DNA from 3 places in the Janthinobacterium sp. C22 genome. Region 3 is predicted to be linked to each of the others. Evidence: predicted binding sites of a transcription regulator. Region 3 holds the regulator's gene; each other region holds the start of a gene.

Region 1 (7,842 bases), 1.4 Mb from region 3:
CATCCCGACGTTTGTCACCACGTCTGGAAGAGGCGCTATTATAGGATGGCTAAAATCCTTCTGCAAGCGCTTTTTCACATTATTCTGTGATATTCCACTGCGACAGCATCCACGCCATATTGAAGGCGTTTTCGGCAATGGCGTTATAGCGGCCCGACGCGCCGCCGTGGCCGGCGCCCATATTCGTTTTCAGCAGCAGGGGATTGCCGTCCGTTTTATAGGCGCGCAGCTTGGCCACATACTTGGCCGGTTCCCAGTACATGACCTGGCTGTCGTTCAGGCCCGTCGTCACCAGCATGGCCGGGTAATTCTTGCGGGCAATGTTGTCGTAGGGCGAGTAGCTGAGCATGTAGTCGTAGGCCGCCTTCTGGTTCGGGTCGCCCCATTCCAGGTACTCTCCCGTGGTCAGCGGCAGGCTGGCGTCCATCATGGTGTTCATCACGTCGACGAAGGGCACGGCCGCGTGCACGGCGTGGAACAGTTCGGGGCGCATGTTGACGACGGCGCCCATCAGCAAGCCGCCGGCGCTGCCGCCCTGGATGATCAGGTGGTTCGGGCTCGTCCATTTTTCGCGCACCAGGTAGTCGGCGCTGTCGATGAAGTCATGGAAGGTGTTTTTCTTCTTCATCAGCATGCCGTCTTCATGCCACGCTTCGCCCATGTCGGTGCCGCCGCGGATATGCGCTTGCGCATAGATGACGCCCCGCTCCAGCAGGCTGATGCGGCTGATGGAAAAAGTGGCTTCCGTCGAGATGCCATACGAACCGTACGAGTACAGCAGCAGCGGCGCGGAACCGTCGAGCTTGACGCCCTTCTTGTAGACGACCCACAGCGGCACTTGCACGCCATCGCGCGCTTTCACCCACAGGCGCTGCGTGGTGTAGCGGCTGCCGTCAAAGCCGCCGACGATTTCCTGCTGCTTCAGTACCGTGCGCTGGCCATCCTTCATGCTGACATCGATGATGGTGGGCGGCGTGACAGGCGACTGGTACGACATGCGAAATTGCGTGGCCGAAAACTCCGGCGTGCCGACGGCCGTGGCCAGGTAGACGGGGTCGTCGAACTGCACCGTCTTCCAGTTCTTTTGCGCAAAATCAAAGATGCGCGCGCGGTTCAAGGCACGCGCCTTTTCCATCACCACCAGATAGCCCTGGAAGACGTCGATGGACTGGATCACGGCATCCTTGTTGTGCGGCACGACGGGCTTCCAGTTCTTCGGCTGCGGCGCAGACAGGGGCGCGCTGACGACGCGGAAATTCTTCGCATCCTTGTTGGTGAGAATGTACAGCTGGCCGTCGCGGTGCTCGACGCCGTAGCGGTGGCCCTTCTCGCGTTTCAGCACGCTCTGGAAACTGCCTTGCGGCTTGCTCGTTGGCAGCAGCAGCACTTCGCTCGTATCCGTGCTGCCCGAAGTGAGCACGAAGAACTGCCTGTCGTGCGTGCGGTCCACATGGATGGCGAACTGTTCCACCGGCTCGTGGTAGACCTGTTGCGGCGCGCCGCCCAGGGCCAGGCGGAACACGCGGTCCGAGCGCTTGGTGGTGGCGTCTTCCTGCGCCAGCATCAGGGTGGCATTGTCCGCCGCCCAGGCCACGGACGTCACGCGCGGCATGCTGTCCGTGAGCAATTTGCCCGTCTTCAAATCCTTGACATGCAGCTCGTACTGGCGGAAACCCGTCGTGTCGGTGGTATAGGCCAGCAATTGTTCATTCGGGCTGATGGCAAACGCGCGCACGGCAAAGAATTTGTGGCCTTCGGCCAATTGATTCTGGTCCAGCAGGATTTCTTCAAACGCCTGCGCATCGTAGGCGCCGCCGGCGCCGACGGGGCGGCGGCAGTGAATCGGATATTGCTTGCCCGCTTCCACGCGCGTGTAATAGTAAAAGTTGCCCTGGCGCGCAGGCACGGACAGGTCCACTTCCTGCATGCGTCCCTTGACTTCGGCATACACCTTGTCAGCCAGCGGCTGGATCGGGGCCGTGACGGCGGCCGTATAGGCGTTTTCCGCATTCAGGTAGTCGATCACGGCAGGATCGGTCTTTTTTGCAGCCAGCGGTAGTCGTCCGTGACGACGGTGCCGTGGCGTGTTTCCTGCCAGGCCGTCTTGGCGGCGATGGGCGCGGACAGAGTGGCAGCGGTGGTGGTGGCGTCGGCGGCCAGCGCGGATGGCGCCAGCGTGGACAGCAGCAGGGCCGGCAGGATGGATGAGCAGGCGGCAATGCGGCGCAAGGCGTGATGTGCGGTGGACAAGGCAACTCCTTCGGTTCGTTGTTGTGCAGCAATTCTATTCTTGCTAAATAGAAAAGCCAATCATGATTTCAGTCAACACGGCGCGGCGCTTGCATCCACGGGCATTTCCAGCGATACTGTATATAACAACAGTATTTAACTGCATTCCGCCGCGAGGTGCCCTTGACCACATCTGCCTCCCCACTTCCCGAGCCGCCTGCCGCCCGCCGCTGGATAGCCCACCTGGACATGGACGCCTTCTTCGCGTCCGTGGAATTGCTGAAATATCCCGAATTGCGCGGCGAGCCGGTGGTGATCGGCGGCGGCCGGCTGCAGCAGCCCGTGCTGCAGGAAGACGGCACGCGGCAATTCGCGCGCATGCGCGACTATGTGGGGCGCGGCGTCGTCACCACCTCGACCTATGCGGCGCGCGCGTTCGGCGTGTTTTCCGCCATGGGCATCATGAAGGCGGCGAAACTGGCGCCCGACAGCATCCTGCTGCCCGCCGATTTCGAGGCTTACCGCGACTATTCGGCCCGCTTCAAACAAGCCGTGGCGCAGTTGTGTCCCATCATCCAGAACGTGGGCATCGATGAAATCTATGTCGACCTGACGGAACATGGCGAGCAGGCACCGGCCATGGCGGCGCGCCTGAAGGCGGCCGTGTTCGAGGCGACGGGCCTGTCGTGCTCGATCGGCCTGGCGCCGAACAAATTGCTGGCGAAAATCTGTTCCGACCTGGAAAAACCCGACGGTCTGACCATTTTGTCGCCCGAGGATATTGAAACGCGCGTGTGGCCCTTGCCGGCGAAAAAGATCAATGGCATCGGCCCGAAGGCGACGGCCAAGCTGGAAGCCTTGGGCATTGTCACCATCGGCGAGCTGGCGCGGGCCGACATGGCCATGCTGCGCACGCAGTTCGGCGACCTGTACACGGGCTGGCTGCGCCAGGCGGCGCTGGGCATCGACGAGCGGCCCGTGCAGACGAGCCGGGAAACCAAGTCCGTCAGCCGCGAAACGACGTTCGAGCGCGACTTGCAGGTGGTGCGCGACCGCGCCACCCTGTCGGAAAAGCTGGAAAGCCTGTGCACGCGCGTGGCGGGCGACCTCGACAAGCAGTCGCTGGCGGGGCGCACGGTGGGCATCAAGCTGCGCTTCGAGGATTTCAGCACGGTGACGCGCGACATCACCCTGCCCAGCGCCACGGCGGACGCCGCCGCCATCCTGCGCGCCAGCCGCGACTGTTTGCGGCGCGTGCCATTTGACAAGAAAATCCGCCTGCTGGGCGTGCGCATCTCGACCTTGTCCGATCCGGCCGTCGTGACGCGGCAGGCACCAGCCCAGGCGGAGCTGTTTCCCGCCCTGTAGCGGCGTTTCCTACAAGATACATACCGCGCCAGACGGCGCTTTTGACGGCATTTTCACGTCGAAAGTGTAGAATGGCGTTCCCCTGGCACTACTGAAACAAACGGAAGACAAAAACTATGTGGTTCAAGAATCTTCAGATTTACCGCCTGCCCGCACCGTGGGCTTACACGCCAGAACAACTGGAAGAGGCCTTGTCCTCGAACAAATTTACGCCGGCGACCAGCATGGATCTGATGCGCCAGGGCTGGGATACGCCGCGCCCGAACGGCGGCCTGGTCCACGTGGTCAACAAGCAAATGCTGATCCTGCTGGGCACGGAAAAGAAATTGCTGCCAGCGACCGTCATCAACCAGGTGGCCAAGGCCCGTGCCGCCGAGATGGAAGAAGCGCAAGGCTTTGCGCCTGGTAAAAAGGCCATGAAGGAATTGAAGGAACGCGTGGCCGACGAGCTGCTGCCGCGCGCCTTCAGCATCCGCAGCAACGTCTGGACGTGGATCGACCCCGTCAACGGCTGGCTGGTGGTCGATGCCGCCAGCCCGGCGAAGGCCGATGAAGTCATCAAGCTGCTGCTGAAAGCCGTCGATAAACTGCCGCTGGAAAGCCTGCGCGTGCAGCGCTCACCCGTAGCGGTGATGACGGAATGGCTGCAGGCCGACGACGCGCCGGCCGGCTTCACGGTCGACATGGACACGGAATTGCGCGCCACGGGCGAGAGCAAGGCCACCGTGCGCTATGTGCGCCACACGCTGGAAGCGGACGACGTGCGCCGCCACATCGCGGCCGGCAAGCAGTGCACGCGCCTGGCCATGACGTGGAACGACAAGATCTCGTTCGTGCTGACGGAGTCGCTGGCGATCAAGAGCGTCAAGCCGCTGGACGTGATCAAGGAAACGGAATCGAGCACGAAGAACGACGAAGAGCGTTTCGACGGCGACGTGATGCTGATGACGGGCGAGCTCTCCAAGCTGATGGCCGACGTGGTCGAAGCGCTGGGCGGCGAAGCGACTGCATAAAAGCAGTTATATCGGTATGGAAAAGGAGCTTCGGCTCCTTTTTTCGTCTGTGCAATATGCGGGCGCATAAAAAAAGCGCCTTGCACGGTGAAGTGCAAGGCGCTTTCCAGACAAGCTAATTCACAACGTCAAATTAGAACTTGTAGTTGCCGGTGATGTAGAACGAACGCATCATTGGATCGGCGTAGCGTGGGTCGAAGCCGACCTGGTGGCCCGACGACGCGCGCAGCGACAGCGGCGGTGCACGGTCGAACAGGTTTTTGATACCTGCGCGTATCGTGGTTTGCTTGTCAAAGGCGAAACGTGCTTGCCAGTCGAACGTGGTGTACGACGGTACTTGCAGGCGGAAGTTTTTCTCTTCTTTCTGAGTAGCGAGGTTGTACACGGTAGCGGCTGCGTCGGTGTAGCCGTTACGGTAGTTGACCGTGACCGTGTTGCTCAGGCGGCCCGTATCCAGGGTCGTCGTCAGCTTCATCAGGTTGCGGAACGTGACTTCGTTGGTGTCGCCGAAGAAGTTCATGTTGCTGGTGAACACGTTATCGCTGCCTGCCTTGGTGTAGTTGGCGTGCAACATGTGCGTGCCGCTCAGTTGGGCGGTCAGCTTGCCGAAGTCAAACTTGTGGTTGGCCGACAGATCCCAGTCGATACCACGGTATTCCTTCTTGCCGACGTTGACCGACAGTTTCTTGAACGCGTAGTAGGTATCGCCGGTCGATGGCTCCTGGTAGGTCGTGAAGCTTGTTGCATACTTGACCGGATCGGCAAATGCCTGCTCTTCGGTGATTTCCGATACGGCATTGCGCAGTTTCACATCCCACAGGTCGGCGCCGAACGAGAAGGCCGAGCTAGGCTCGACACGGAAGCCCAGGGTGAACTGCTTCGATTTTTCCGATTGCAGATCTGGATTGCCTTGCGATACGGCGTTGTATTGCGTGGCTTCCGCGCGGCACAGTGCGTTACCTGGGTATGGGCAGTCAAATTTCTTGGCGGTAAAGCTGGCGTTGACCAGTGGCTGAGCGATCTCCAGCATGCTTGGCGCCTTGAAGCCCGTACCGTAGGAACCGCGGATCAGTACGGTCTGTACCGGCTGCCAGCGTGCCGATACCTTGTAGGTATTGGCGCTGTCTTTTTTGCCGATGGTTTTGTTCGACAGCTTGTCATCGATTGCCTTGACGGTATCGTGACGGCCGCCGACGGTCATTTCGAACGACTTGGTCAGCGGTGCCAGCAACTCGACGAACGCGCCGTAGGTGTCGCGGCTCATGTCGTAGGCGGCCTTGGTGTTGAAACTGTAGATGTCATCGCCGGTGGCGCCTGGCGATTGCTCATAGATATAGGTGCGATAGTCGCCGCCGATACCCAGGCTGGCTTTGCCGCCTGGCAGGCTGAACAATTCACGCGAGCCGTGCGTATCGATGCCGCGCATCGTGGTCGATGCGGTACGCACGGAGCCGACGAACTGCGCGCCAGCGACCTGTGCTTGCACGGATGGCTTTTGCGTCGTTGCGAACGGATTGAAGTCCGGATTGGCCAGGATGTCCTTGAATGCCTGGTTTTTCTGGTAGCCGCCTGTGTAGCGCTCATCGATCGAGTTTTGCGACCAGGTCAGGCCGCTTTCGAAGTTCCACGCACCCAGTTCGCCTTCCACACCGATGACCATGTGTTTGGTCTCGGTGATGGTGTTGCTGGCGCGCAGGCCGAAGTCGGTGCTGCGGTAGTTGGCCGTGATCGATTTGATGTCTGCCTGTTGCGCTGGCGACAGGTAGGGCTGTACGTAGTTAGCGTAGGCAGATGGATTGCTGAACACCAGCTTTTCAACGCCTGTGACAGGATCTTTCACCGTTTGCGCGATGGAGATGGGGATCGGATTGGCGGCGATACGCGCCGTCAGGTCATAGCGCGAGTAGGCCAGTTCGGCGAACGCGTTCAGGTTGTCGTTCAGCTTGTACGTTGCTTTGGAGAACAGGCTGTCGCGTTTCGATTGCGGCACGACTTCCACAGTGGAACCCGTGTCGAAGCCGCAAGCGCGCGTATTGCTGGTCGTCTTGTAGGAGTCTTCAGGGCACTTGCCGTTCATCGCCAGGTAAGGCGTGAAGGCGGTCGATTTAGCACCGCTATTGTATGCAACAGTGGCGCCTGCTGGCGAGGCCGAGGTGCTGGTGCGGTCCCAGACATAGTTGTTGCCGTTGCGGCTGAATGGCACATACGAGGTAGCGGCGAACTTGCGGTCGGTGGCGCGCAGTTTCGACTGCTCGTCGTGGCGGTACGACAGCAGCACGTTGAAGCGGTCTTCGTCCAGGTCGCCGAAACCGTAGGTGACGCTGGTGTTCCAGGCGTTGCCGCCCTTGTCTTCCGGACCGCCATAGGTGGCTTCCAGGGTGGCGCCTTGCTGGTTTTTCTTCAGGATGAAGTTCAGTACGCCGGCGATGGCGTCCGAACCGTACAGGGCCGAAGCGCCGTCGGTCAGGATTTCGACGCGCTCAACGGCGCTCATTGGGATGGCATTCAGGTTGACCGTGGTGCCGGAGCCTTGTGGCGCGATGCGGCGGCCGTTCAACAGCACCAGGGTATAGGACTCGCCGATACCGTGCAGCGATGCACTGGTATTGCCGCCCGAATCGGAACCGGCAGCGACTGCGCCGATGGTGAAGCCTTGCATGGCTGGCAGGGCCTGGATCAGGTCGGCTACCGAAGTGGCGCCCGATTTGGCGATCGCTTCTTGCGACAGGCGCTGCACAGGCAGGGCGCCTTCGACAGCGATACGCTTGATGCTCGAACCGGTAATTTCCACTTTTTGAATTGCTTCGTCCGCCATGGATTGGCCGGAGAACAAGACGCTACCTGCCAGTACGGTCAGGGCCAGGCGTACGCTGCGTACGCCGATTTTTTCTTTAAATGCCATTGTAACAATTACTCCGTAGTAGTTTTAATAACGACAAGCAGTACACGAGCACCGCTCAGGCCATCGGATAGAGGGCCAGCGGAGGCGTGTACGGTAGGCGGAACCACGTCGGGGGAGGTGGAAGACTACTTAGTGCAATATTGTTATAAATGCACTTTTGACTTGTCGAGGCAAACATTATGTCTTCTCAGCAAGGAAAAATGCATGTCAACCGTGTCCGATTTGGCAATAAATTGTAGATACTGAAGAATGTTTGATTTATTTGTTAAATTACAGTTTTATATTTCAATATATCGATGTTTTAAAAAATGATGAATGGCGTTTTTTTAC
Region 2 (7,842 bases), 2.1 Mb from region 3:
TGACGTGCTCCACTCGATCACCGAAGGTATCAGCCGAACCACAGGCTCTCACTACCGGGAATACGACGCGATCGATGTGGCGCTGCGAACGGGAAAAAAGCCGGTCATCTTTCAAAAGGAATACGACATTGCCCAGCACCTGCCGCTCGCGCAGAAGATCCCGGAGCAGGCTGTCGCCGAGATGCTGCACTACGTGGGCGACGCTGCCGACATCAACAATATTATTCTGGTCGGCGGTGGCGCCTTCTTCTATCGCAAAGCACTGAAAACCGCCTTCCCGCATCACGAGCTGCAGGAACTCAAGGATCCGATCTTTGCCAACGTCAAGGGTTTTCAGTTTGCCGGCACTGAGCTGGCCAAGCAGGCCGACGCGTCATCGGCTCGGACAGGTGGCACGGCGCCGCTAAACACGGCGACATAAACCATGGGCACACCTCTGACCATCCGCTTGAGTGTAGAACTGGAACGCGCGGACAACCCTCCCCTGTATGACGATCTCATCAAGTTCCCAAAGGGGCCGCGCCGCGTGAATCGGCTGCGCACACTGGCCTATGCGGGACTGGTAGTACAGCAATGCGGACAAACCGCATCGTCCATGGAGGCGCAGTGGCTCACTAGGCCAAGTAGTAAACCAAACACGCCGGGGCAGGATGCCGTTGTCGCCTTGGCATCGATGGAGCTTTTTGGCCCATCAAGAAGCGAATAGGAGTGAAACATGAAAAACGAAGAGCTACCTCGACTCAGTGCTAGCCAACTGGCTGAAATGGGGTATTGCGAACGCAAGATCGTCCTGGCCGACAGATTTGGCCCGCGCTGCTCGTCCGAGCGCGAGCAGGCACGAGCCTATGGAGAGCTTCAACACGTGACGTTCTTCATCGAAACATTGGACTTGGATGCCGCTTCACTAGCGCTCCCAAGCCTGCCGGAACGGGCGTTCATCAGGCCCAAGCAATTGGCTACACGCACTACCAGACTCCACAGGCGGCTGTACCAAATAATGCCGGCATGGCTATCGGCAGCGTACAAGATGCGCTTTCACATGGTGAGACCCGCTCGGAAGGTGTTTTTGATATTACGCGAACAACTGTGCTGGCCGCGACATCGACAAGCGCACAAGAGGCGCCAGGTGCCACTTCGCCTTGTCGCACGCACTCACGAAAAAAATGAGCACTTCCACAGTTCTATCGATCCTCTTGCATGTGGGTTGGGTGCTTCTGTTGCTCTGTATTGTACGTGGAGTGAGACGGCATGCCAGGTGTCGAACGCGCCCCAAGTGGTTCCCGGACGAATTGCGTTACGCCAGCCTGGCTTACGCAGAGCAAACTTTCTCACTCGATCACCCCATCAAACTCATCGCGCGTGTTGATCGGGCCTATCGCCACAAAGGAAGACTCACGTTGATGGAGTACAAAATCCGTCGTCTTGAGCGCGTGTTCATGTCGGACGTGATCGAACTCTCTGTCCAAAAGATGATTCTGGAATTGGTAAGCGGAGCCAAGGTGAATAATTATGGCTTTGTCGTTGTTCAGCACCCTGAGATACCTGAGCGTAGAGCCATGAAGGTTTTCTTACTCAACCACAAACAAATTACCGCGCTTTATCACCGCAGAATGGCTTTATTAAATCAAACGATTTCAGCCGACCACGCGGAATCGTCATCACAGTGTCGCCGATGTGAATTCATGAGAGAGTGCAAAACATATCCTGAAAGTACGCCGTAGGCCATATGGTGCTCAGAGAATACCCTCTGTGAATGCCTCACGTGTTGATGCTTTCACTGGACGGTCAGAGTTTCTTGCGAGCGATAATAAATGGGATGAACTGCGATTTACTGATATGGCGCATAAAGAAGATGCCTCAGCCTGACTTTCCCCAAGGGGTTCCGTATTATGAACTCGATGACATGAACCGCGCGCTTGAACACCAGCAAAAGGGAAACTGAATGGACTTACCTTCCAATGTAAGCAAGCAGATCGATTTGCTATCAGAAATGGGCAATGACCTGGCCGATCAAGGCGAATTCACCCAAGCAGCGGAGAGATGGAAGCAGGCCCTTGATCTGCTCCCTCCGCCGCAGGCTGACTGGGAAGCGTATACCTGGCTGAAGGCGTCGATCGGCGATGCGCTCTACCAACTTGTGGACTTTTCTGCGGCGCGCGAGGCATTGTTCGACGCGCTCAATGGTCCTGACGGCCAGGAGAACCCGTTTGTGCATTATCGCCTTGGACAGACGGAACTGGCCTTGAAAAACGAAGAGGCAGGCATTTCAGAGTTGCTCAAGGCGTACATGCTCGACGGTGAGGAAATCTTTACCGAGGAAGAGGATGGGCACATCTTTTTGCAGATACTTCGGGAAGCCGGGCTAACCAGTTAGCAAACATGGTGAATTGTGTCGGGGTGCCAAATGCGTAAAATTCTTATGATCGTCGTCGTCCTCCTACTCGCGAGTATCGCGGGATTGTTGGCGATGGACAGATACGACAAGCATGTGGAAAAACAAAGGCAAAAGGCGTTCAACGAGAAGTTTTTGAAATAGTAAAGCGGCACGACGCGGGATGTCGCCATGATCGGTGAACTTCCGCCAGATCAATTCCATGTTGTGGTTGAGAGTGACATGGATCGGGCGCGCCTGATGTGGCTCGTCAACCGTATTGGCGAGGCCAAGTTACGCAAGAGCGTTGCCAAGTGCCATGCTCGTTGCCCCGAATGCAAGCCCTTCGTCTCAATCCTCTCATCAAGGCATGGACATCGCTCAACCGGCGCCAGAAAACTGACAACACTCACTATGACTAGCTGTTACTTGCCGTCAAGGCGGTGCGTCTCGCGGAAAGCCATTTCGATCGCGGCCTTCAGTTCGGGGCTATGGCCGGGCAAATACGATGGCCAGGGCACGAAAGGCGTCGAGGACATGACGCCAAGCGAAATCGAAACGGGGCAGCGGTAGTCCGCTCCAGTGCTGGTCAGGCGCACCAGTACCATCTGCTCACACTGAACGTCTTTCACGCCGAGCGCGTCGGCAGCAGCCTTTCCGGAGCTGTTAGGATCGCTGAAAAATGTCATGTGGTCAACCGCTGTGCCGGCCATGTATCCCCCCAAGACCACAAACACCAGACTCAAGCCGGAGCTCCATCCTGATTTTGTTTTATCGCCGCCACTGCGATAAATCGAGTAAAACTGCCATCCGAAGGCGAACATGCTGAGAAGGCCGAATACAAGCGCGGCCATCGGTACCCAGTTACGCGCATCACCTGGCACGCCTCGGCTGTTAAGCGGAGAAAGGTAGACTGCGTCCAGAAAGGCCAGCATAAAACTGAAGAGGGCGAGCACGTGGAAGATGGGCTGGCGGCCGCTCATGAGCGTTCGGAACATCGCGATAATGTGGGCCCATCCAAGTAACGTAAGGGCGAATAGAAATGGCATGGTGGATTGATTGAGTATTGTGTCAAATCGCCGAGGGCAGTTGCGACTACGGCACCCCTCTCATGCTTTGGACCGTTTCTCCTTACGGAGGCGCTGCAACGCCGATTTGAAGCCCGTCATCGACAAGTCGAAACCCTGGTCATTCAGGGTCAGCAACACTTTTTCCAGAGTGACGCCTGATTGCAGCGTGGCCTCAACCACAGGGAGGATTTCACGCAGGCGCGCAGTATTCGACTTGCCTTCATTCGTTCTGCTCAATTCGGTTAATGCATCCACAATGTTTTGCGGTTGTGTAGGGTCCATCCAATTTCTCCTACTGATAGTTGCTATCAGGCTCGTTACCGCCGCAGCCTAAGCCGTCCCTTCCGGATACCGCGCCGCTGTCATCGCTCATGCGGCATCCAGCGTGGCCGTGGGTGAAATCGGCCTGTCGCACAGTCGCTGCGGCGGGGACAAGGCCGACCGGAGCGAGGCTAAGTCCACCGGCAACATGTTCACCGGACTGAGTGTATGGTCGTGAAACACAGTCGATACCATGCCGTCCAGTCCGGTCCGGCCGTTCCTGACTGAGGGTGGCTCCCGACTTAGCGCCATCGCGCCGCTCACTGCAACTGTTAACTACCTCGGCGCCAGGTGGCCATACAACTCGTGTGTCGGCGCCGTCGATGGCCATCTTCTCCACGTCGTTTTTGAAGCGCTTGAATTTTTTCAGCATCTCGTTGCCCAGCGGCACACCGTTGTGGGTATGCTCCAGCAGTTCCAACAGTTGATCCCTCGTAGCATCGAGGGTCTCGATGCGACTTGAACGGAGACGCTTCGCGACTTCGTGCACTGGACACGTGCCGACCCAGTACATGCGGTAGTGCTCGACAATGTCAAGGGCGTTGAGCACTTCACGCACCTGGCGGCGAGCCTTACGCGACAATGTACGTCGGTCGTGCGCCCGGTAAGCCATGTACGCAACGCCGGCAGCCGCTGCGATACTACAGGCCCCAAGGGCCAGGCCGCTCCGGTGGTTGCCCACCCACTCGATCAGCTGCGAGAACGGGCTGGGGCGAATGTCCTCTTGTTGAGCCAGTCGACCAAATATCAATCCGATAAACCCCCTCCCGAATACTGTTGACAACACTATCGGTACCGCGGCAAATAAGTTTTCGTCACTCGAACGGCCGGTCATAACGCGAAAAAACATGACACACATGTGCCCCAGGCCGACCAAGCATATGACGATGCTCAAGACGTCCAATATCTGCCATATCGCCGAACCAACCCCACCCATAGCGGATACAGCTAGCGGCTGGGCGATCACGGGATCCGTCACCAGCAGGAGCAGTGACAGGTATGAACGCCTACTCATGTTTATCTCCGACAATCTGCCCTGAGGAAGCCGGCTCTATCGTCAACAGGCCCAACTTGGCGGCCTTGGCGGCGACGGAATCGCGGCGGCGAATATCTGCAAGATGCCGTTCAGGATGGACGGCCGCGCGCGCACTCGCCATGTCGCTCAGGGCAGCAGCTGTCGCCTCCTGACGATCGACCTTGCGATCGAGCGCCTCGAAATCTACGCCGGGGTTCTGGCCGACATTGCCGATGGTGCGCGCCGCATTGGTTTTGGCCTTGGCAACCTTGCTGCGCGCTTCAAGCAGGGTGGCGGCCGTATCGCGCTGTTGCTTCTGCATGCGCAGCTCGGCAAGCTGTTGGTTCAGCACGGTGAGCGACGGTGCCAGGTCGTTGGCGTTCTTCTCATACGCCTGCGCGCGCTCCTCCGCCAGCACCTGGTTATTGATCGCACCCAGAGCCTCCTCGCGGCGGCCGTCGTTGGCCGCCGTGCGGGCAACTTCGTCCCACTTGTTTGCGTCCTTCAAGGCGGTTTGATGGTCCTTTCTCATCAGGCGCAATTCGGCATCGACGGCAGCTATGCTGTCCTCCGCCTTGCCGATCTGTTGCTCCAGTTCGCGCACGCCCTGACGCGCCATGCGTCCGACATCACTATTGTTATCGACGACATCATGCAGCACGCCGGTCAGTTGTATCCAGATTTTTTTCAGCAATCCAAACATGTCGATTCCCCCTAATAACGAGCATCTGTACTTCGCTATAGTTGCATCCAATGTGCATCCATAGCGAATCCATCGTGCATCCCACTATCTGCAAAGTCAATCCTCAATCCTGTAAAAACAATGCTCTTTGCGATGGATCAAGGCTCACTTTCTCGTGAGAAATCTAAGGACGTGAAACCGTAGCGGAAGGGAGATGAAAATGAGGGTGGAGCTTGCGACGCAGGCATGGCACGGTTGGCATCCGTGCGCCCAGATAGGGGATGGACCAGGCATGGAACGATGGTGAGCCTTTGAAAAGTAGTTTTATTGAGTATTTTCCTCAAACTGGGCACTGATTTCGAAACATACCTGCGGCAAATTCTCCGACCAGGCCAACAGCCAGGAGGTTGGCCTTGGCGACACTTACCGACTTTAGGAACGCTCCAAATATCCGGCCACTCATCTTGGGCTCAAACCCAGTTCTGTTATCCGCCCAGAACGATTTTCCGATTCAAAATTCGGGCTTTGGCCCTATAGGCGCATAACCACCAGAACTGCATTGATAGTCCCACCCACAGTGCTCAGAACAAACCAAAATGGTCAGGTTGTGTTCTCGAACATTCTTGTAGCGCGCCGCACCACACCGAGGGCACTTGCAGCTCGAACTGAAGTTTGCGCAGCAACAAATATGAAATGATGCTTCCCTATTTACTCTCTTGCACCATCGCAACTATTAGTTTCAATTCAAGAAATTCATGGACCTTGCAGTTTTTGACGTTCTCAGCCTATACTGTGTTTATGTACAGTAGTTTGAGACTAATCAATAACCTCGCTCGCCAGTCGCCATGCTTTCACCGCCCCTTCAACGCACCAGCACCACCGCATTGGCCAATAGCGCCCTGCTGCGTGACGTCTGGCGGGCAAGTGAACTGAGTCGAGGAACAAGCAGCACCGTCACTACCGGTCACAGCGCCTTGGATCGCGAGCTTCCGGGCAACGGTTGGCCGCAATCGACCTTCACGGAGTTGCTAGTTCAGCAAGCTGGTATCGGGGAAATGCACTTGTTACGGCCAGTGCTGGCGCAATTGTCGCAACAACGTCGGATCGCCCTGGTGCAGCCGCCGTACTTGCCCAACTCCGCCGCCTGCAAGTTCATGGACCTGAGCTGCGCGAACCTGCTCTGGATACGCGCCCCCAGCACCGCCGATGCGCTCTGGTCCACGGAGCAGATCCTGCGCAATGGCAGCTGCGGTGCGGTATTGCTGTGGCAGACGAATATCCGCGACGAAGCACTGCGGCGCCTCAATCTGGCGGCACAGACCACCGAGACGTTCTTCTGGCTGGTCCGGCCGATGAGCGCAGCGGCAGATGCGTCACCAGCGCCGTTGCGCCTGGCATTGCGCCCTGCCGCCGGTGGCATTTCCACTCACATTGTTAAACGGCGTGGCCCACATCATGAGGCGCCACTCTTTATCCCGCTGGCTGACATGCCGGCCCGTCAACGATTTTTGGACGATCAAAATGCGGTTCTGGTTCAGCGTACACCTCCCACTGTTGCCTCTCGAATGCCTCAGGCCGCGCTGGTGTGAGCCGGGGCCGTATGCGGTGGTCGACAAGGGCCGCATTATCACGGTCTCGCAACAAGCCTATGCCGAAGGCGTGCGTATCGGCATGCGCCCTGGCGGCGTGGCGGCTGTCTCGCCAGATACCGCCATCCTGGAGCGCAGCCTTGAGCGTGAACAGATCGCCAGCAATGCCATCGCGCTCGCCCTCCTCCAGTTCACCCCGGAAGTGACGCATGCCGGCGACTTCAGCCTGCTGCTCGACGTGACCGCCAGCTTGCGCCTATTTAACGGACGCGCCGCCATCAGCCGGCGCATTCGCGCTGCCCTGCAAGCGCTTGGGGTGACTTCACAACTCGGCACGGCGCCGACGGCCATGGGGGCCTGGCTGCTGTCGCGCTGGCAGCCCGCCAAACGCCAGATCATTCTGCGGCGCACCGTGCACATGCGCTCACTCGAGCGCCAGCTCGATCGCATGCCCTGCGCGTATCTGCCCGGCACGGCAAATCACCTGGAGTGGCTCACCGACATTGGTGCTGATCGTCTGGCGGCGCTACGGCGCCTGCCCCGCCCTGGCATTCAACGCAGGATGAACAAGCAAGTGCTCGATGAGCTCGACCGTGCCTATGGGCTCGCTCCTGAACTGTTTGCATGGATCGCCATCCCCGAGACCTTCTCTGCGCGCATCGAAACCTTTGACCGGATCGAACACGCTGATGCCCTGCTGGACGGCGCCACTGGCCTGCTGCAGCAATTTGTCGGCTGGCTGGTCGCGCGCCAGCAGGCGGTGAGCGTTTTTGTTCTGCTGCTGGAGCATGAGC
Region 3 (7,842 bases):
CGCTTCAGCGATGTCGAAGTTGGTGACGGAACCGAACAGACGGCCATCGACGCCAGCTTTTTGAGCAACTTGAACGGTCAGGCCGCTCAGTTTTTCGCCCTGGGCTTGCGATGCGGCCAGTTTGGCGGCAGCAGCTTTTTCCAGTTCGGCGCGCTTGACTTCGAATTCAGCCACAGCGGTTGCCGTAGCACGACGTGCCAGGCGTTGCGGGATCAGGAAGTTACGTGCGTAACCGTCTTTGACTTTGACGACTTCGCCGAGGTTACCGACGTTTACAACTTTTTCTAACAGAATGATTTGCATAGTTCTTCTCCAGGAATATCTGACCGATTAAGCGTGGTGCAGATCGGTGTATGGCAGCAGCGCGAGGAAGCGAGCGCGCTTGATTGCGGTGTCGACTTGGCGCTGGTAGTGCGCTTTGGTACCGGTCAGGCGTGCTGGCATGATCTTGCCGTTTTCCTGGACGAAGTCTTTCAGCGTGTCGACGTCTTTGTAGTCGACTTGCTCAACGTGAGCTGCCGTGAAGCGGCAGAACTTCTTACGTTTGAACAAAGGGTTTTGCTGTTTGCGTTTTTCTTTAAGCTTGAGCTTATTTTTGTCGAACTTTTTACCGAATGCCATGTCAGGCTCCTGTATCTAAAATGCGCTAGTCGGGAATGACTGCACTAAAATCAATGATGTGAAACACCAAACTCTTGCTGTTGCGGCTCTTCCTGGCCAGGAAACCCGTGAACTGATACACCCCGCCCAAGCTTGCCTGGCTGAACCGGCCTGAAATTTCGCCAGCGGCTAGCGCGGCAACATCAAACTCGGTCAAACGGGCAATCCCTGCTTCCATCTGCTGCGAACTGTGTTGCAATACTGCATTCACAATCGGCAGCCCTGCCGGGGTATAGCGCAATATTTCGCGCTCGGCAATGATGGCGGTGACTTGTAGCTGGTTCAGCGCACGATCCTGGTCAAAAATTAAGCGGCTGCGGCTGGAGCGGCTGCTGGTGCTTCGGTGCGGTGGCTTTTGGCCGCGTCTTCGCGTTGTACCGATTTCATCATCGGCGAAGGAGCTGTTTCAGCTTTCTTCATTTTAACGGTCAGGTGACGCAACACGGCATCATTGAATTTGAATGCTGTTTCCAACTCGACCAGGGTCTCGTTGTCGCATTCGATGTTCAGGCAGATGTAGTGTGCTTTAGGCAGCTTTTGGATCGAGTAAGCCATTTGACGGCGGCCCCAATCTTCCACGCGGTGAACCGAACCGCCGCGGGTGGTTACGCTGGCTTTGTAGCGTTCGATCATCGCGGGCACTTGCTCGCTTTGGTCCGGATGGACGATAAAGACTATTTCATAATGACGCATGCAAACTCCTTCAGGTCGGATTGATAATCGCCCACCCCGGCGTCAAGACGGGTGTGGGAAGGTCAGCCGAAGATTATAACCGCCTTTTGCAAACGTTTCAATCATTGCTTGCGCCAGCGCCCGAAAAGACCGCGCGCAAACGCGCTTTCCGCCCATGGACAAGTATTTCTTGCGAAATTCGCCGAAAACACGCAAATCCCCTTGCATAGTGGGCGATACTGTACAAAAATACAGTCTGTTCATATAGACAGCATTTCAGTATGCACCCACCGCTCATGATCAAGCTGACAGCACGACAAGAACAAATCCTGAACCTGATCAAGGACGCGATTGAAAACACGGGCTTTCCTCCCACCCGTGCCGAAATCGCCAATGAACTGGGTTTCAAATCGGCCAACGCGGCCGAAGAGCATTTGCAGGCCCTGGCCCGCAAGGGCGCCATCGAGATTTCGCCCGGCACCTCGCGCGGCATCCGCCTGATCGGCGCGGCCGCTGAAGCCCTGCCATCGAAAGTGCCGGCAGCGCTGCTGATGTCGCTGCCCCTGATCGGCCGCGTGGCGGCAGGCTCGCCCATCCTGGCACAGGAAAACCTGGAAGCGAGCTACAACGTGGACCCGGCCCTGTTTTCGGCCAAGCCCGACTTCCTGCTGAAGGTGCGCGGCTGGTCCATGCGCGACGCCGGCATCATGGATGGCGATTTACTGGCCGTCAAGAAGGTCGACAGCGCCAAGAACGGCCAGATCGTCGTCGCCCGCATCGGCGACGAAGTCACCGTCAAGCGCTACAAGAAGACGGGTTCCGTGATCGAACTGTTCCCGGAAAATCCCGACTTCAAGGTCATCACCGTATCGCCGGAAGATGAATTCGCCCTGGAAGGGCTGGCCGTCGGACTCATGCGCAGCTGGCATTAAACGACTGCACGAAAAAGGGCCGCAACAGCATGACTGTTGCGGCCCTTTTCATTTATCCGGCGACTTATACATCGAGTGCCTGGCGGAAATCCTCGAGCAGATCCACCTCGTCCTCGATGCCGACGGAGACGCGGATCAGCGATTCGGCGATACCCATGCTGGCACGCCGCTCGGCACCCATCTCATAGAAGATCGTGTGGGCGACGGGAATGACCAGGGTGCGCGTGTCGCCGAGGTTGCTCGCGGGAATGGCCAAATTCAAACGATTGAGGAAATCGAAGCAGTCGATGCCATCCTTGAGTTCAAAGCTGAACAGGGAGCCATAGCTGCGGAACAGGTCGCTCGCCAGCGCATGCTGCGGGTGCGACGCCAGACCCGGGTAATGCACGGCCGCCACGCGCGGATCGGCGGCCAGCATGGTGGCCAGGGCCAGGGCGTTCGAGCAGGTGCGGTCCATGCGCAAGGCCATGGTTTCCGCGCCGACGGCGATATGGTGCGCCGCTTCCGGCCCCAGCGAGGCGCCGAAGTCGCGCAAGGCCTTGGCGCGGATTTGCGCGATACCCCATTGCGCCGGCGCCGCCTTCTTGTAGTTCTCAAAGATGTTCGGATACTGCGTCCAGTCGAACACGCCCGTGTCCGTCAAGCTGCCGCCCAGGGCATTGCCGTGGCCGCCGATGGATTTCGTCAAGGCATTGACCACCAGGCCCGCGCCCACGGCTTTCGGGCGGAACAGATACGGCGTCGTCATGGTGTTGTCGACGATGTACAAGATGCCCTTCTCGCGGCACAACTCGCCGATCTTTGCCAGGTCGGCGATCTGCGTGCGCGGATTGGCGATGGTTTCCACGAACACGATGCGCGTGGCCGGCGTGATGGCGGCCGCCACGTTGGCCACCTCGGTGGCGTCGACGAACGATACATCGATGCCCTGCCCCGTCACCGTTTGCCACAGGCTGTTGGTGTTGCCAAACAAAAAGGCCGACGACACCACATGGTCGCCCGCGCGCAGCAGCGACTGCACCACGGCGCCGATGGCGCCCATGCCGGTGGCGAAGCACAGGGTGGCCACGCCATCTTCCATCTGGTTGACCTTGTCTTCCAGCGCGGACACGGTCGGGTTGCCCTGGCGGCCATAGCGGAAGCCCGGCTCCTTGCCCTGGAACACGGAAGCGAGCTGGCGCGCATCGCCATAGCCGAACGCGACGGAAGTGTGCACGGGCTTGTGCAGGGAGCCGTGCTCGATGCCCTTGCGGCGGTCGTTATGCAGGATGGTGGTGGTAAAGCCGTAGTTTTTTTTATCGTTCATGATCGCGGAGCAAAAAAGCCCGGCGCTAGCCGGGCAAGATAATTACGCTTCTGTCGTGGCCAGGTTCAGGTTCAGCTGGGAACGCGGCGTATCTTCGGGCGCCGCCGCCTTCGGATGGTGGCGCGCATATTCCAGGCGGTCCAGGTATTCCTGCGACACGTCGCCCGTCACGTAGACGCCGTCGAAACACGAAGCCTCGAAGTTGACCAGGGCCGGGTTGACGTCGGCGATCGCCTGCTTCAGGGCGCCGATATCCTGGTAGACCAGGTAATCGGCCGTGATTTCGCGGCACACTTCTTCCGTCGTGCGGCCGTAGGCGATCAGCTCGTCGCGCGTCGGCATGTCGATGCCGTACACGTTCGGGTAGATGACCGGCGGCGCGGCCGAGGCGAAGATGACTTTCGTCGCGCCCGCTTCACGCGCCATCTGCACGATTTCACGGCTGGTGGTGCCGCGCACGATGGAATCGTCGACCAGCAACACGACTTTATCCTTGAACTCGGACGGGATCGCGTTGAGCTTCTGGCGCACGGATTTCTTGCGCGCCGCCTGGCCCGGCATGATGAAGGTACGGCCGATGTAGCGGTTCTTGATGAAACCTTCGCGGTACTCGATGTTCAGCGCCATGGCCAGCTGGATGGCGGCCGGACGCGAGGAATCGGGAATCGGCATGACCACGTCGATATGCACGCCGGGCAGTTCGGTGCGGATCTTCTCGGCCAGGTATTCGCCCATTTTCAGGCGCGTGGCGTATACGGAGGCGCCGTCGATGACGGAATCGGGACGGGCCAGGTAGACGAACTCGAACACGCATGGGTTCAGGCTGGCGTTGTCGGCGCACTGGGCGCTATGCAATTGCTTGTCGGCGTCGATAAAGACGGCTTCGCCGGGACCGATGTCGCGCACGAAGCGGAAGCCCATGCCTTCCAGGGCCACGGATTCGGAAGCGATCAGGTATTCGGGTCCCTGCTCCGTTTCATTGATGCCCAGGCACAGCGGGCGGATGCCGTGCGGGTCGCGGAAGGCCAGCAAGCCCACGCCGGCGATTTGCGCGACGGCGGCGTAGCCGCCCTTGACGCGGCGGTTCAGTACGGTAACGGCCTTGAAGATGGCTTCCGGGTCCAGGTTCAGGCCCGTCGTCGCTTCCTGGATTTCATGCGCCAGCACGTTGAGCAGCACTTCCGAATCGGAATCGGTATTGATGTGGCGGCGGTCGTTCTTGAACATTTCCAGCTTCAACTGTTCCCAGTTGGTCAGGTTGCCGTTGTGCGCCAGGGTGATGCCGAACGGCGCATTCACATAGAACGGCTGCGCTTCCTCTTCGCTCGACGAACCGGCCGTCGGATAGCGGCAATGACCGATGCCCGAATTGCCTTGCAGCGAACGCATGTTGCGCGTACGGAAGACGTCACGTACGAGGCCGTTGGCCTTGTGCATGGAAAACATACTGCTGTGATTGGTCGCAATCCCTGCCGCATCCTGACCGCGATGTTGCAGGAGCAACAATGCATCATAGAGCAATTGATTGACAGGTTGATGGGAAACGACGCCGACGATGCCACACATGGTGTGCTCCTAAACTGTGCTACTGATTTTAAAAAAATTCAAAATTTCACATGCTGCGCGTAAGCGGCAGGCAGATAAGGCTTGATGGCGCGCGCGCCCTGCTCCGCGAGCGGGCTGAGCTGCGCGTTTTTCCAGAATGGCTGCTGCGGTATGGACGTCATGCCACACAAGATGACGGCGGTCAGCACGATCACAAGGCCCCGCGCCACGCCGAACAGGCTGCCCAGGGTGCGGTCGGCCAGGCTCAGGCCCGTCACCTTGACGAGGGCGTCGACCGTCATGGACAGCAATCCCATCAAAATGCGCACGCCGATGAACAGCACCACGAAGGCCAGCAGCAAACGGATGGCTTCGCCCGGCACGGCTTCCGGCAGGAATTTCGCCAGGGTGGCGCCATAGGCGTTGGCGATGACGAATGCCACGATCCAGCTGACCAATGACAGTATTTCCTTGACCAGGCCGCGCATCATGCTGATCAGCACGGACGTCACCAGTACGAACAGCACCAGGTAATCGAAGATCGTCACGCGCGTTCAGCCTTGTATCGTCACGCCGGCACCAGCGAGCCGCCCAGACCCAGCTTTTGCAGCTTGGCGCGCGTCTTTTCCGCATCTTCGCGGCTGCCGAACGGGCCAACCCGTACACGGATGCGCTCGCCCGCCGGACTGGAGACTTTCTGCGTGTACGACTTGATGCCCGCTTCGCGCAGCTTGTCCTGCAATTCATCGACCTTGTCCTGCGTCGCCAGCGCCGCCACCTGCACCACGAACTTGCCGCTGCCGGCGTCGTGGGGCTTGTCTTGCGCTTTTTCTTGCGGCTTGCCTTCCAGGATAGCCAGCGCGCGCGCGGCATCGTCGGCCGATTGCGCCGGCTTGGCAGGCTTCGCTTCGGGCTTGGCTTCCGGTTTTACCTCATGCTTGGGTTCCGGCTTGGACTCGGGCTTGGGCTCGTGTTTCGGCTCCGGCTTGGCTTCGTGCTTCGGCTCGGATTTCGGTTCCGGTTTCGGCTCCACCTTGACAGGTTTCGGTTCGGGCTTGGGCTCGGGTTTCGGTTCCACGTAGGCCGGTTTGACCGGCGCAGGCTGGGCGGCGGCCAGCACGGGCGCCGGCGCCGCTGCCGGCTTGGCCGCGGGCGGCAGCGGCGCGTCGACGATTTCCTCGGACTGGTCCAGGCCATCCGCTGCCGCCCGGGCCGGCACGGCCGGCACGGGCGCCGGTGCAGGCGCAGCCTTTTCCTTCGACGGAATGTCGATGGCGATATCGTTGAACGGGGCTTTCGGCTCGGAATCGAGCAGCATCGGCAAGCCGACGGCCACGCCCAGGGCCAGGGCGATGGCCCCGACCAGGCGGCGGCGTGCGCGCTTTTTTCAGGCAAGACCGGGTCCGGCGCTTCCTTGCCGCCACGGCGCGATCCGCCGCCACCGGAAGTGTTGGCGGCGCGCTTGCGGGTCGGCGACTGCGCTTCGCCAGGGACATAAAAGCCGCTGTCTTCGCCAGAGGATTCTTGCTTGTTTTTAAACAGTTTCGAGAACAAGCCCATGCGTGATTTTCAGTCGAGTGCGTTTCAGTGAAGTGAGGATTTTCGGGCCTTCATCACGCCGGCAACGGTGAGGAAAGAACCAAAGACCACAATTCTATCATTCTCACCGGCCCGGCTCATTGCATTTGCAAAAGCTTGTGCCGGATCATCGAAAATAGACACAGTATGCTCGCTGCTGTCGGGCTTATCTTCGAGCATGATCTGCACCTTGGCGGCCAGTTCGGAAGCCGTGGCCGCGCGCGGCGAAGGCAGGCCCGCCAGGCACCAGTGGTCGACGTGCTCGCTCATCGCGGCCAGCACGCCATCGATATCCTTGTCCTGCATGGAGCCGAACACGGCATAGGTGTACGGGTGGAAACCCATATTGCCCAGGTTCTGATTCAGGGCCGACGCCGCGTGCGGGTTGTGCGCCACGTCGAGGATCACGCTGGGGCGGCCAGGCAAGACCTGGAAACGGCCCGGCAACTCCACCGTCACGAGGCCCGTGCGCACTTCCTGCGCGCCCACGGGCAGTTTCAGCTTCAGCACTTCCAGCGCGGCCAGCACGGCCGTCGCATTGAGGATCTGGTTGGCGCCGCGCAAGCTCGGATAGGCCAGCGAATTGCGGCGCTGCTCGCGCCCGCCGTAGTTCCACTGCTGCTTGTCGCCCGAATAGTTGAAATCGCGGCCCATCAGCCACAGGTCGGCGCCGATGGCCTCGGCATGGTCGATCAGCGACTGCGGCGGCACGGGATCGCTGCAGATGGCCGCCTTGCCCGGACGGAAGATGCCGGCCTTTTCAAAGCCGATCGCTTCGCGCGTGTCGCCCAGATAATCCGTGTGGTCGATATCGACGCTGGTGACGATGGCCACGTCGGCGTCGATCACGTTGACGGCGTCCAGGCGCCCGCCCAGGCCCACTTCGAGGATGGCCACGTCGAGCTTGGCCTGCGACAGCAGGTGCAGGATGGCCAGGGTGGTGAATTCGAAATACGTGAGCGGCGTGTCGCCGCGCACGGCCTCAACCGCCTGGAAGCTGGCGACGATTTGCTCGTCGCTGGCCATCTCGCCCAGCACGCGGGCGCGCTCGTTGAAATCGAGAAAATGCGGCTTGATGTACAGCCCCACTTTGTAGCCGGCACGCAACAGCACGGATTCCAGCATGGCGCAGGTGGACCCCTTGCCATT

What was found. The regulator LexA, encoded in region 3, represses DNA repair genes until DNA is damaged. The targets are predictions, from matches to a motif close to ACTGTATNNNNATACAGT.
Region 1: the regulator LexA is predicted to act here: its motif matches at 2,366-2,383, upstream of dinB (DNA polymerase IV).
Region 2: the regulator LexA is predicted to act here: its motif matches at 6,249-6,266, upstream of imuA (translesion DNA synthesis-associated protein ImuA).

The regions. Positions count from the first base shown of each region.
Region 1 is NZ_CP193659.1:921,828-929,669, forward strand. It holds gene ACRHIG_RS04150 (S9 family peptidase) at 80-2,026, opposite strand; gene ACRHIG_RS04155 (hypothetical protein) at 2,023-2,250, opposite strand; gene dinB (DNA polymerase IV) at 2,413-3,597, shown strand; gene ACRHIG_RS04165 (recombination-associated protein RdgC) at 3,714-4,610, shown strand; gene ACRHIG_RS04170 (TonB-dependent receptor) at 4,744-7,512, opposite strand.
Region 2 is NZ_CP193659.1:4,448,730-4,456,571, forward strand. It holds gene ACRHIG_RS20755 (PRTRC system protein D) at 1-421, shown strand, start outside; gene ACRHIG_RS20760 (hypothetical protein) at 425-706, shown strand; gene ACRHIG_RS20765 (PD-(D/E)XK nuclease family protein) at 1,290-1,721, shown strand; gene ACRHIG_RS20770 (tetratricopeptide repeat protein) at 1,943-2,374, shown strand; gene ACRHIG_RS20775 (hypothetical protein) at 2,438-2,596, opposite strand; partial or broken gene ACRHIG_RS20780 (hypothetical protein) at 2,615-2,716, shown strand; gene ACRHIG_RS20785 (hypothetical protein) at 2,797-3,420, opposite strand; gene ACRHIG_RS20790 (hypothetical protein) at 3,481-3,723, opposite strand; gene ACRHIG_RS20795 (hypothetical protein) at 3,734-4,657, opposite strand; gene ACRHIG_RS20800 (PspA/IM30 family protein) at 4,770-5,480, opposite strand; gene imuA (translesion DNA synthesis-associated protein ImuA) at 6,305-7,048, shown strand; gene ACRHIG_RS20810 (Y-family DNA polymerase) at 7,065-7,842, shown strand, end outside.
Region 3 is NZ_CP193659.1:2,371,536-2,379,377, reverse strand. It holds gene rplI (50S ribosomal protein L9) at 1-303, opposite strand, end outside; gene rpsR (30S ribosomal protein S18) at 331-621, opposite strand; gene priB (primosomal replication protein N) at 647-946, opposite strand; gene rpsF (30S ribosomal protein S6) at 967-1,353, opposite strand; gene lexA (transcriptional repressor LexA) at 1,629-2,264, shown strand; gene ACRHIG_RS10975 (cystathionine gamma-synthase family protein) at 2,329-3,570, opposite strand; gene purF (amidophosphoribosyltransferase) at 3,613-5,136, opposite strand; gene ACRHIG_RS10965 (CvpA family protein) at 5,175-5,663, opposite strand; gene ACRHIG_RS10960 (SPOR domain-containing protein) at 5,684-6,451, opposite strand; gene folC (bifunctional tetrahydrofolate synthase/dihydrofolate synthase) at 6,700-7,842, opposite strand, start outside.